Regions from separate parts of the Duganella sp. GW821-FHT07G03 genome, predicted to be linked through region 2. Evidence: riboswitches for the same ligand, from Rfam matches in the RefSeq annotation. Region 2 holds a riboswitch; the other holds the start of a gene.
What was found. A riboswitch is a leader RNA that binds a small molecule or an ion and turns the genes downstream of it on or off. The one in region 2 is predicted to bind cobalamin.
Positions count from the first base shown of each region.

Region 1 (5,821 bases), on a different contig from region 2:
CTACCCGCAGGACGTGACCTGGCAGATGGTCGAGAACTTCCTCGCGCGCGGCGCGGCCATCAACATCTTCGCGACGCAGAACAACTGCGAACTGCGCGTCATCGATGCCGGCGTCAATCACCACTTCGGGCCGCGCGTCGGCCTGATCGACCGCAAGCTGGCGCCCGGCACCCGCAACTTCGCGCAGGAACCGGCGATGAGCAGCGCCACTTGCGAGGCCGCGCTGGCAGCAGGCATGAACTTGATCGCAGAACTCGATGGCAACGTGGTCGGCTTCGGCGAGATGGGCATCGGCAACACTACCGCCGCCGCCGCGCTAATGCACAAGCTGACCGGCATCCCGGTCGCGCAATGCGTGGGCGCCGGCACCGGCCTCTCGGCGGAAGGCATCCTGCGCAAGCAGCACGTGATTGAAGCGGCAGCAGCCAAACATGCCGCCGCAGTCGAACCGCTGGACGTGCTGGCCACCTTCGGCGGCCTGGAAATCGCCATGATGACCGGCGCCATATTGAAGGCAGCCGAATTGCGCAAAGTGCTGCTGATCGACGGCTTCATCGTCACCAGTGCGCTGCTGGTCGCCGCCCGGTTGCAACCGGCCATCCTGGACTACTGCGTGTTCGCTCACTGCTCCGACGAAAACGGCCACCAGCAAATGCTGGCCGCACTGGGGGCGGAGCCGCTGCTGAATCTGGGCCTACGCCTGGGCGAAGGCACCGGCTGCGCGCTGGCGCTACCGCTACTACACGCTTCGGTCAATTTCCTGAACCAGATGGCCACGTTCGAATCGGCCCATGTCAGCGAAAAGTCCGAGTAGACGCCGTGCACCAACTACGCTTGTTCTTCACCGCGCTACAGTTCTTCACCCGCCTGCCAATTCCAGCCTGGGTGGGTTTTGATCCTGCGTGGCTGAACCAGGCGTCGCGCTACTTCCCGCTGGTCGGCGTGGTGGTTGCGGCCATCACGGCCGGAGTCTATGCATTGACCGCTTGGTTCCTCCCCGCTCCGGTCGCCGCCCTGCTGTCGACTGCCGCCGGTATCTATGCCACCGGCGCCTTCCATGAAGACGGCTTTGCCGACATGTGCGACGGCTTCGGCGGCGGCATGACGCCCGAACGCGTACTGGAAATCATGAAGGACTCGCGCATCGGCGCTTACGGCGCCATTGGCATCATCTGCCTGCTCGCCACCAAATGCGCGGCGCTGTCCATGCTGCCGCCGCTGGAAGCGATTGCCGCGCTCTTCGTCGCCCATCCACTGTCGAGATTAATGGCCACCTCGCTGATCTGGCGTCTCGACTACGCGCGCGCCGAAGGCAAAGCCAAGCCGCTGGCGCAAAAGATGAGCACAGCCGAATTCGCGCTGGCCGTCGCCACTGCCGCCATTCCAGCGCTGGCGATGATCGCCTGCGGATGGCTGAAGTGGACCGCGCTGGCTGCGGGCGTCCTCGTCGCCGCCATCGCCACCGCCTGGCTGGCCCACAAATTCGTCCGTCGCATTGCCGGCTATACCGGCGACTGCCTCGGCGCCGTGCAGCAGCTCAGCGAGGTGACGTTCTACCTGTGCGTACTGGCCAGCATGCGCCACGGCGCCCTGCCCTGGTAACACTATGCAGCTGATACTGGTCCGCCATCCGCAACCGCTGATCGCACCCGGCATCTGCTATGGCCGCAGCGATCTCGCCGTGGCGCCCGAGCAGCTGGCGCATACGCTGGCCGCCTTGTCGACCACACTGCCCCAAGGCCGGCCTTTATATAGCAGCCCACTACGACGCTGCGCCACATTGGCGGCGCAACTGGCGGCGCCACTGCAAACTCCCGCGCCGCTGCTGGACGCCCGCATCGCAGAGATCGATTTCGGCGACTGGGAACTGCGTCCCTGGGACGATATCGCGCGCGCCGACATCGACGCCTGGGCCGCGGACCTGGTCAATTACCAACCGGGCGGTGGCGAAAGCGTGCTGCAAATGGCCGGCCGTATCGCCGCCTTTTACGCCGACCTCCAGCGCCAGCAGCGCGACGCCATCGTGATCTGCCACGCCGGCGCAATGCGCCTGATGTCAGCCTGCCATGCCGGCCTGCCCCCGGCCGAAATGGCGCTGCAAGCCGCTAGCCATCCGCATCAAATCGCCTACGGCGCCACGCTGGTGCTGCAAAACTAAACCGCCGCCCCATGACCGCCGCCGCACAAACCCGTATAATGACCGGGTTTTGGTGCCCGCGCGTCTGTCCAGATGCGCAGTTAAACGGGAAACATGAAGCTCTGTAAGAGTGCACGTGTGCTGCCCCCGCAACGGTAAGCAAGTGTCGCAGCTGATGCGCGACAAACCTCCTCTGACAAACCACTGTGCTCTGCATGGGAAGGTGAGGTGGTCTAACTTGCCAGCCCGGATACCGGCCAAATCAGGTGGAAGCGAGCGAACGGGATGTGCGCGAACGGATGGAGCCGACAACAACGGCTGCGCTGCATGCATCTCTCAATTCTCCGCTTCTGTTCAATCTGGCCCACGGGGACGTCGGCCGGTTGCTATTACAGAAAAATTACATCATGACCCTTCGTATCTCCCGTCCTGCGGCCTTGACGTCGCTGGCGCTGGCAATGGCCGCCTCCTACGCACACGCGGAACCAACCACCGGCACCGTACTGGTCACCGCCACCCGCAGCCCGCAAGCCCTGGCCGACGTGATCAGCGACAGCATCACCATCAGCGCCGAACAGATCGCCGAATCCGGCGCCGGCTCCATCGTCGACCTGCTGCAGCGCCAGCGCGGCATCGAGATCGCCCGCAACGGCGGCTCCGGCACCAACGCCACCGTGTTTATCCGCGGCGCCAACAGCAACCAGAATCTCGTGCTGGTCGACGGCGTGCGCATCGGCTCGTCGACCACCGGCGCCGCCAACTGGAGCGCCATTCCGCTGACCGCGATCGATCATATCGAGATTGTCTACGGCCCACTGAGCTCCCTGTATGGCGCGGACGCCATCGGCGGCGTGATCCAGATCTTCACCAAGAAGGGCACGGGCGCGCCGGCGTTCACCGCCTTCGCCGGCTACGGCACCGACAACACCCGCGAAGGCGATGTATCGGCCTCCGGCTCCACTGGCGGTGAACACAGCATCAGCTATGCGATCAGCGCCGGCAAGGAAAAATCGGATGGCTTCTCGTCCACCCGTCCTGGCAGCAGCTCCTATAACGCCGACAAAGACGGCTACGACCGCGAAAACGCAGCAGGTCAGTTCAGCCTGCGCCTGGCGGAAGGCCACGAAATCGGCACGCTGCTCCTGCAGAGCAAACTCAAATCCCAGTATGACAGCGGTTCCTCGTCCTACGACGTGCGCTCGAAGGCAAAGCTGGAAAACGCCGCCATCTACAGCAAAAACCAGATCCTGCCGATCTGGCAAAGCCTGGTCCAGTATTCGCGGACCAAGGACGAAGGCGCCAACTACACCAGCGCCCTGGCATCGGGCTATTCGCAGATCAACACCAGGCAGACCACCTTCACCTGGCAGAATGATGTGCAGATCGGCGCCGACATGCTGCAACTGCTGTACGACCACCGCAAGGAAGAAGTCGAGACCAACGGCTTCAAGTTGGACAACCCGCAGCGCACCACCAACTCTCTCGCGGCTTCGTACAACGCCCGTCGCGGCGACAACCTGTTCAACGCCAGCGTACGCCGCGACAAATCGCTCTACGGCTCGAAGAACACCGGCTCGCTGGGCTATGGCTACAACTTCACGCAGGCGCTGCGCGCTACCGCCAGCTACGGCACCAGCTTCCGCGCACCGACCTACAATGAACTGTACTACCCGTCCTACGGCAATCCAGCCAACAAACCGGAACTGGGCAAGAACGCCGAAATTGGTCTGCGCTACGACAGCGGCGCCACCGCGCTGAACGCCAGCTATTACCGCAACCGCTTGACCGACCTGCTGGTGAACACCACGCCATGCCCGTTCTCTGGTGCGAAGAGTGGCTGCGCCTACAACGTCAACCACGCGCTGCTTGAAGGCCTGACCATGGGCGCAAGCCAGCAGTTGGGCCGCTTCAACCTGGCCGCTACCGTCGACCTGCAAGATCCAAAGGACGAAACCAGTAATAGACGCTTGCAGCGCCGCGCCAAAAAGCACGGCAACCTGATGGCCGACTACAGCGCCGGCGCATTGAAGGCCGGCGTGGAACTGGAATTGTCCGGCGACCGCTACGAAGACGCCGCCAACAGCAACCGCCTGGGCGGCTATGGCCTGGTCAACCTGTACGCGACCTACCACTTCAACCGCGACTGGTCCGCGCTGGTCCGCTGGAATAATATCGGCGACAAGCAGTACGATCTGGCGCGCAATTACGCCACGCCGATGTCCAAGCTGTTTGCCGGTATCCGCTACGGCTACAAGTAAGCTGTAATGGTGTAACCTGCCGGGCGTGGGGCGCATCCGCCGCGCGCCCGGCAGTCTCACTTTTTTTTGAAAGCAGTGCATGCATTCTTTCTCCCGCAATCTGCGACAGCGCGCCGCCGTCACCTTGACAGGCTTGGTGCTGTTCGCGTTTGCCAGCCTGGTTTTCTCGGGCATGACCGGTTCGGTCTCGATTCCCCTCTCCGACATTCCCGCGGCAGTCAACGAACTGCTGCATGGCCAAAGCCAAACACTGGCCTCCACACTGCTCGATCTGCGCCTAAGCCGCGCGCTAACCGCCTTCGTCACCGGCGCGGCCCTGTCGCTGGCGGGCGTGATGATGCAGGCGCTGTTGCGCAACCCGCTGGCCGACCCCTATGTACTCGGCATTTCCGCCGGCGCGTCCGTCGGCGCCCTGGCCGCACTGCTGTTCGGCTGCGCCATCTGGATGGTCGACGCGTCGGCCTTCGGCGGCGCGGTCGCCGTCTCGATGATGCTGTACCTGCTGGCCCGGCGCGACCTGCGCGGCGGTGCGGCGGCCGAAGGCGGCACCGCCTTGCTGCTGCTGACCGGCGTGATCCTGTCCTCCGCCTGCATGGCGATGGTGACGTTGATGCTCTCCATCGCGCCTGAAAGCCGTTTGCGCAGCATGGTGTTCTGGATGATCGGCGACCTGGCCGGCGCACCGATGCGCGCGCTGCCCTGGATCGTGCTGGTCGGCGGCCTGGTATTCGCCTTGCGCAGCGCCCGCTCCATGAACGTGATGGCGCTGCACGCCGAAGCCGCCGCCACGCTAGGCATCCGCGTCGGCGCCTTGCGCAAAGGTCTGTTCTTTGCATCCGGCCTGCTGACCGCCAGCGCCGTCACCAGCGCGGGCAGCGTCGGCTTCGTCGGCCTGATCGTGCCGCACGCCTGCCGCTTCGCCGTCGGCGCGGATCACCGCGTACTGATCCCGGCAGCGGCGCTGGCCGGCGGCACCTTCCTGCTGCTGGCAGACACGTTGGCCCGCACCATCATCGCGCCGCAACAGCTGCCGGTGGGCGTGCTGACGGCGCTGATCGGCGCGCCGGTCTTCCTGTACCAACTGCACCGCTTGCGCAAATGATGATCAGCACCCACAACCTCTCCCTGAAAATCGGCCAGCGCCAGCTGATTACGGATCTGAACTGGCAGGTACGTGAAGGCGAATGCTGGAGCGTCATCGGCCGCAACGGCGCCGGCAAAAGCACCCTGCTGAAAACCCTGGCCGGCCTGCGCAACCCGGACGACGGCTACGTCGCCATCCAGCAGCGCGAACTGCCCGATTGGCCACTGGCCGAATTGGCGCGCCAGCGCGCCTTCCTGGCACAGAGCCGCAGCGATGCCTTCGCCTACAGCGTGATCGAAACCGTCCTGTCGGCGCGCCACCCCTATCATGGCAACCGCTATT
Region 1 covers NZ_JBWKQE010000040.1:15,707-21,527, reverse strand. Annotated here, with positions in the region: gene cobT (nicotinate-nucleotide--dimethylbenzimidazole phosphoribosyltransferase) at 1-814, shown strand, start outside; gene AC07OK_RS29970 (adenosylcobinamide-GDP ribazoletransferase) at 820-1,602, shown strand; gene AC07OK_RS29965 (histidine phosphatase family protein) at 1,607-2,158, shown strand; cobalamin riboswitch at 2,192-2,413, shown strand; gene AC07OK_RS29960 (TonB-dependent receptor domain-containing protein) at 2,545-4,395, shown strand; gene AC07OK_RS29955 (FecCD family ABC transporter permease) at 4,475-5,497, shown strand; gene AC07OK_RS29950 (ABC transporter ATP-binding protein) at 5,497-5,821, shown strand, end outside.
Region 1: another riboswitch for cobalamin. It lies ahead of AC07OK_RS29960 (TonB-dependent receptor domain-containing protein); the one in region 2 lies ahead of AC07OK_RS07705 (MotA/TolQ/ExbB proton channel family protein).

Region 2 (5,821 bases):
TCGATTCCTGCCACTGCGCCAACGACTGCTGGCTCAGGGTGATGGCATTGATCGCCGGGACGCCGATCTTGTCCAGCAGCGCGCCGGTGTTGGCGGTGCCGCCCACCTTCATGCCCAATGCGACAATCAGCTCGACGCGGCTCTTGCCGTTTTCGTCCAGCAGGAAGCGCAGCGGCACGTCGTAGGGATAGCCGAACACTGGCAGCACGTTGTAGCCGCTGGCCTCAAGGCGCGCGACGATGGCGGCCAGCGGCAGCGTTTGTCCCGCCACCAGGCTGGCGCGATAGAACGGCACCGCGATCCATGGCGCGCCGGGCTTGTAGCTGGCGTAGCCTTGCAGGTACTGCTCGTAGCTGCCGGACGTGCGGTTGGCCGCCACGTCGTACAGGCCCACTTCCGGCATCGCATGCACCGGCGCGACGGACAGCCTGGCACCGAAGTGGTTGCGCAGGATGTAGCGCAGCAGGTTGCCCATGTTCTCCACGCCGCCTTCGCTGTGGTAGGACTGTATGGTTTTATCGTCGCGCACACCCTGCTCGCGCAGGCTGTCGTCGATGGCGCCGCCGACCGCGAACACAGGACGGCGCGCCTTCTGCAAGGCCTGCAGTTCGGCGCCCAGCGCCACCATGGCCTGGCGGCCCTTGGTATTGACGATCGCCACGTCGGCGCTGGTCAGGGCCGCGCGGTCGGCCGGCGTCATGCCGTTGGCGGGGATGATGCGCACGGCGACGTTCAGCTCTTTCAACTCGGCCTGCAGGCCGCGCACCGCCAGCACCGCCGGGCGCGATTCGATATCGCCCAGCATCAGCGCCAAGGTGCGCGGCGCCTGCGCCGAGTGCACATAACCGCCGACGCACAAGGACGCCAGCAACAGCAGCAGCGCCCACAATTTTTTATTCAGGTACATACACGACCTTCCCATCCGGCAGTTGATACGCGGTGCCCAGGCGTTTGCCGGAACCCGACAGCGGCTTGTCGCTCACTTTGCTCACCTTGATTTCGGCGCCCTTCTTGGTCAGCACCTCGACATGGCCGTCGGCGCTTTTCTTGGCGATGGTGACTTCGGAGTTCGGGTCCAGCAGGTCCATCATGTTCCAGGCCGAGAACAGCGCCAGCATCATGGCGACGATGAAGACGATGCTGGCGTCGAACAGGTTGGCGACGCCGGCCAGCGGGTCTTCGTTATGCTCGCCGATGCGGCTGTAGCGGTGGCGGTTCATATAGCGCATCTCAGGCTCCCGCGCGCACCAGGTGCGGCTTGTGGTCTTGCGCCGCGAGGTGGGATTCGGCCGCGTAGGCGATCTCGGTCAGGTCGCTGCGCAGCCAGTGCTCGCGCACCAGGCTCAGGACATAGGCGCTGACGCTGCACGCCAGGCCGACCACGGTGGCGGTAAAGGCGGTGGTCATCGACTCGGCCATCTTCGGCAGGTTGCCCTGCGCCAGGCCGGCCAGCGAGATGCCCATCGGGATCAGGGTACCCATCAGCCCCAGCGCCGGGCCGACGCGCACCACGAAGCGTACCCCGTCCAGGCGGCGCACGCCATTGACGTCGGCGCGCTGCACCAGTCGTTCAAGGCGGGCGTCCAGTCCTGGCTCGCCTTCCTGCGCGGTCAGCACGGCGGCCATCTCCTGCTTGGCGGTGGCGACCAGCACACGTACGCCGCGGCGGCGTTCCAGCCATTCGGCGCCGAAGGTGCCGAAGCACACCAGCATATGCAGCACTAGCGCCGCGATCCCCAGCAGCACGGGCAGGTACAGGATGGTGGAAATGGAATACAGCAGTGTCTCGATGGAGTGCACGGCCGCGTCGGCGGGCAGGTTAAACATAGGCGGGTCCTGTAGGCAGAGAGGAAAAATCGGGGCGCAGGCGCAGGTGTACCTGGACGGCGCGTGCGCAAGGCACGGCCGCCAGTCGGCAAGGCCGTGGCGCGCAAAATCGATGCATAGATGTAGATCGCAACAGATGCAAGCCGCTCACTTCCCCGTGAGCGGATTGAAAAGAAATGCCTGGGCATTTCCACCTGTCCTGGCCGGTATCCGGGCTGGCAAGCGACACCGCCTGACCTTCCCATGCGACTGCACAGTGGTTTGAAGAGGCGGATTTGTCGTCAACGACGACGCTTGTTTACCGTTGCGGGGGCAGCACATGTTGGCTGGCGTGGCCAGCTCCATGTTTCCCGTTTAACTGCGCGTCTGGACAGACGCGCGGGCACCAAAACCGGGCGATTATACTTTAGTTGGCCAGCGATTGGAGAATAGGACAGTCGGGGCGATGGTCGCCGTGGCAGCATCCGGCCAGTGTTTGCAGGGTGTCGCGCATTTCGGTCAGCTCGGCGATGCGCTGGTTCAGCTCCGCCACGTGGCCCATGGCGATGATCTTGACGTCGGCGCTGGCGCGCTCCTTGTTCTGCCACAGCGACAGCAGCTCGCGGATCTGGTCCAGCGAAAATCCCAGCGACCGCCCGCGCTTGACGAAGCGCAGCGCGTGCAGGTCGCTGTCGCCGTAGATGCGGTAGCCGGCCTCGCTGCGCTTGCCCGGCGGGATCAGGGCGATGCTTTCGTAGTAGCGGATCATCTTGGCCGAGACGCCGCTGGCCGCTGCCGCTTGTCCGATGTTCATGCTGGTCCTTTCTGATGGTCCGGCTTCCAGCGGCGCAGCAGCAAGGCGTTGCTGATCACGCTGACGGAGCTGAGCGCCATCGCGGCGCCGGCAACCATGGGGTTGAGCAGGCCGAAGGCGGCCAGCGGTATGCCGACCAGGTTGTAGATGAAGGCCCAGAACAGGTTCTGGCGTATCTTGCTGTAGCTGCGGCGCGAGATCGAGATGGCGGCGGCCACCAGCGCCGGATCGCCGCGCATCAGCGTGATGCCGGCGGCGTGCATGGCGACGTCGGTGCCGCTCGACATGGCGATGCCGACATCGGCGGCGGCCAGCGCGGGCGCGTCGTTGATGCCGTCGCCGACCATGGCGATGCAGGCGTCGCCGGTCTTCAGGCCGGCGACGGCGGCCGCCTTGTCGGCGGGGAGCATGTTGGCGATGATGCGGCCTATGCCCAGTTCCTTGCCGACGGCGTCGGCGCTGCCCTGGTTGTCGCCGGTGAGCAGGATGGTCTGGATGTGCATCGCATGCAGCGCTTCGAGCGCGGCGCGGGCTTGCGGTTTGACGCGGTCGCCGAAGGCCAGCAGGCCCAATAGCTGCGGCGGCTGCGGCGCGTTTGTAGCGGCCAGCCAGGATATCGTCAGGCCTTGCCGTTCCAGTTCCGCGGCGCGGACGCTCAACGCGTCGAGTGCGACGCCCTCCTCCTGCATCAGCCGCGTGCTGCCCAGGATCAGGCGTGCGCCGTCGACCATGGCCGCCACGCCGCGGCCGGGCAAGGCGGTAACGCCGGTGGCGGTTGGCGCAGCGGTGGCTGTGGCGACGCGCGCGGCGGCGGCATCGGTGACTGCGCGTGCCAGCGCATGCTCGCTGCCGCGCTGGATGGCGGCGGCCAGTTGCAGCAGCCTTCCTTCATCGACGCCAACCGGCTCCAGCGCCGCCAGCGACGGCTTGCCCTCGGTGAGCGTGCCGGTCTTGTCGAACGCCACGGTGGTGATGCGGTGCGCCAGCTCCAGCGCTTCCGCATCCTTGATCAGGATTCCATAACGCGCCGCCACGCCGGTGCCGGCCATGATCGCGGCCGGCGTCGCCAGTCCCAGCGCGCAGGGACAGGCGATCACCATCACCGCCACCGCATTGATGATGGCCCGCTCGGCATCGCCGCTCGCCAGCCACCAACCGGCGAAGGTCGCCAGCGCCAGCACCAGCACCACCGGCACGAACACCGCGCTGACGCGGTCCACCAGATGCTGCACCGGCGCCTTGGCCGCCTGCGCATCCTCCACCAGGCGGATGATGCGCGCCAGCGTGCTCTCGGCGCCCACCGCCGTCACCCGCACCAGCAGCAGGCCTTCGCCGTTGATGGCGCCGCCCGTCACATGGTCGCCGGCGTGGCGCGCCACGGGCAGGCTTTCGCCGGTGATGAGCGCTTCGTCGACATGGCTGGCGCCCTCCACCACCACACCGTCCGCCGCCACCCGCTCGCCCGGCCGCACCACCACCAGCTCGCCCGGACGCACCTCGGCGATCGGCACTTCGACATCCTGCGCGCCGCGCCGCACCCGCGCAGCTTCGGGCCGCAGCACCTGCAAGGCGCGGATGGCCGACGTGGTCTGGCGCTTGGCGCGCGCCTCCAGCCATTTGCCCAGCAAGATCAGGGTGATCACCACGGCCGACGCTTCAAAATACAGATGCGGCATGGCGGAGGTCGACGCCAGCAGCTGGTAGACGCTCAGGCCATACGCGGCGCTGGTGCCCAGCGCCACCAGCAGGTCCATATTGCCGCTGCGGGCGCGCAGCGCCAGCCAGCCGGCGCGATAGAATCGGGCGCCGAGCCAGAACTGCACCGGCGTCGCCAGCAGCAGCTGCACGCGGCCGTCCAGCATCCAGTGCACGCCGGCCAGTTCCAGCAGCATCGGCAACAGCAGGGGCAGCGACAGCACGGCCGCCAGCAGCACCGCGCGACCGCCGCCCGGATGGGCCAGCGTAGCCGCCGGCGCTGCGGGCGCGGGAGACGACGGCGTGCGTTCCGGCGTGGCGTGGTAGCCGGCCTGGTCGACCGCTTGCGCCAGCAGCGCGAAATCGAGCGGCTGCGACGACTCCACCCGCGCCGATTCGGTGGCCAGGTTGACGCTGACCTTGTCCACGCCCGGCACGGCGGCCAGCACGCGTTCGACGCGGCCGACGCACGAGGCGCAGCTCATGCCCTCGATGTTGAACGACAGCGCAACGGGAACAGCGGAAGTGGACATGGCTAACCCTATGGACGACTTGATGACAACAGCATCAAGTATCCCACGATGGGAAGGTCAAGCGCTTTTTTCAAGCGAAGCGAGCACCGTGTCGATCACGTCCGCGCCACGCACGGCGCCGTCGCAATGCCGGACGTCGCCCTGCAAGGCGGCCAGCGCGGAGCGCACCTCCACCGCGCCCAGCAGGCGATCGGCGTGCTCGCGCAGCATGTGCGGCGTATGGCGGCTGCGCGAGATCCGCGTCCCGGCCCCCAGCGCCTCCAGCCGCTGCGCAATCCAGGTCTGGTCGAACACAAAGGGCAAGGCGATCACCGGCACCCCGTGATACAGGGCTTCGGCGACGGTGTTGTAGCCGCCGTGGGCAAACACCAGGTCGAACAGCCCCATCAGATAGAACTGATGGACGAACGGCCGGCTCAGTATGGTCGCCCGGCATTCCAGGCCGGCCAGCGCCTCGGCCAACAGAGCGTCGGGCGCGGAAAACAGCAGCAGGCAATCGGCCTCGTCGTGGGACAGCACGATGTTGCGGAAGATTTTGAGCGCCGCTGCGCGGTTGTGTTCCATGCCAGCCAGCACCGAGCCCAGCGAAACGAACAGCTTCCGCCCCTTGAAGGCGGCGATGCGTGTCGCCAGCGTCCGGTCGGCCGCGTCCGGCTCGCGCGGCAAAAAGGCGGGGCCGATGAAGGAAACCGGCACCTGGCCGGTGGTGCCCCCGCCGCCGGCAGGCGCGCAAAATCCCGGCGTCGCAAAGCACAGGTAGTGTAGCGGCGGGCTCACCGTGTCCGCACCGCCCAGCAAAGCGCTCGCCAAGGTCGCGCCCAGCCCGGCGAACAGCTTATTGAAGGCATCCGCCATCCCCTTGCTGACGCAGGCCGCCGCAGCGTCTTTCGGCAAGAATTCCAATGGCGAGCTGATCGTGTACAGATACGGACAGCCAAGCTGCCGGCTCAGGAGCGGCGCCAGCGGCAGCAGT
Region 2 covers NZ_JBWKQE010000004.1:106,839-112,659, forward strand. Annotated here, with positions in the region: gene AC07OK_RS07695 (cobaltochelatase subunit CobN) at 1-907, opposite strand, end outside; gene AC07OK_RS07700 (DUF2149 domain-containing protein) at 894-1,229, opposite strand; gene AC07OK_RS07705 (MotA/TolQ/ExbB proton channel family protein) at 1,231-1,827, opposite strand; cobalamin riboswitch at 2,012-2,232, opposite strand; gene cueR (Cu(I)-responsive transcriptional regulator) at 2,234-2,620, opposite strand; gene AC07OK_RS07715 (heavy metal translocating P-type ATPase) at 2,617-4,848, opposite strand; gene AC07OK_RS07720 (glycosyltransferase) at 4,906-5,821, opposite strand, start outside.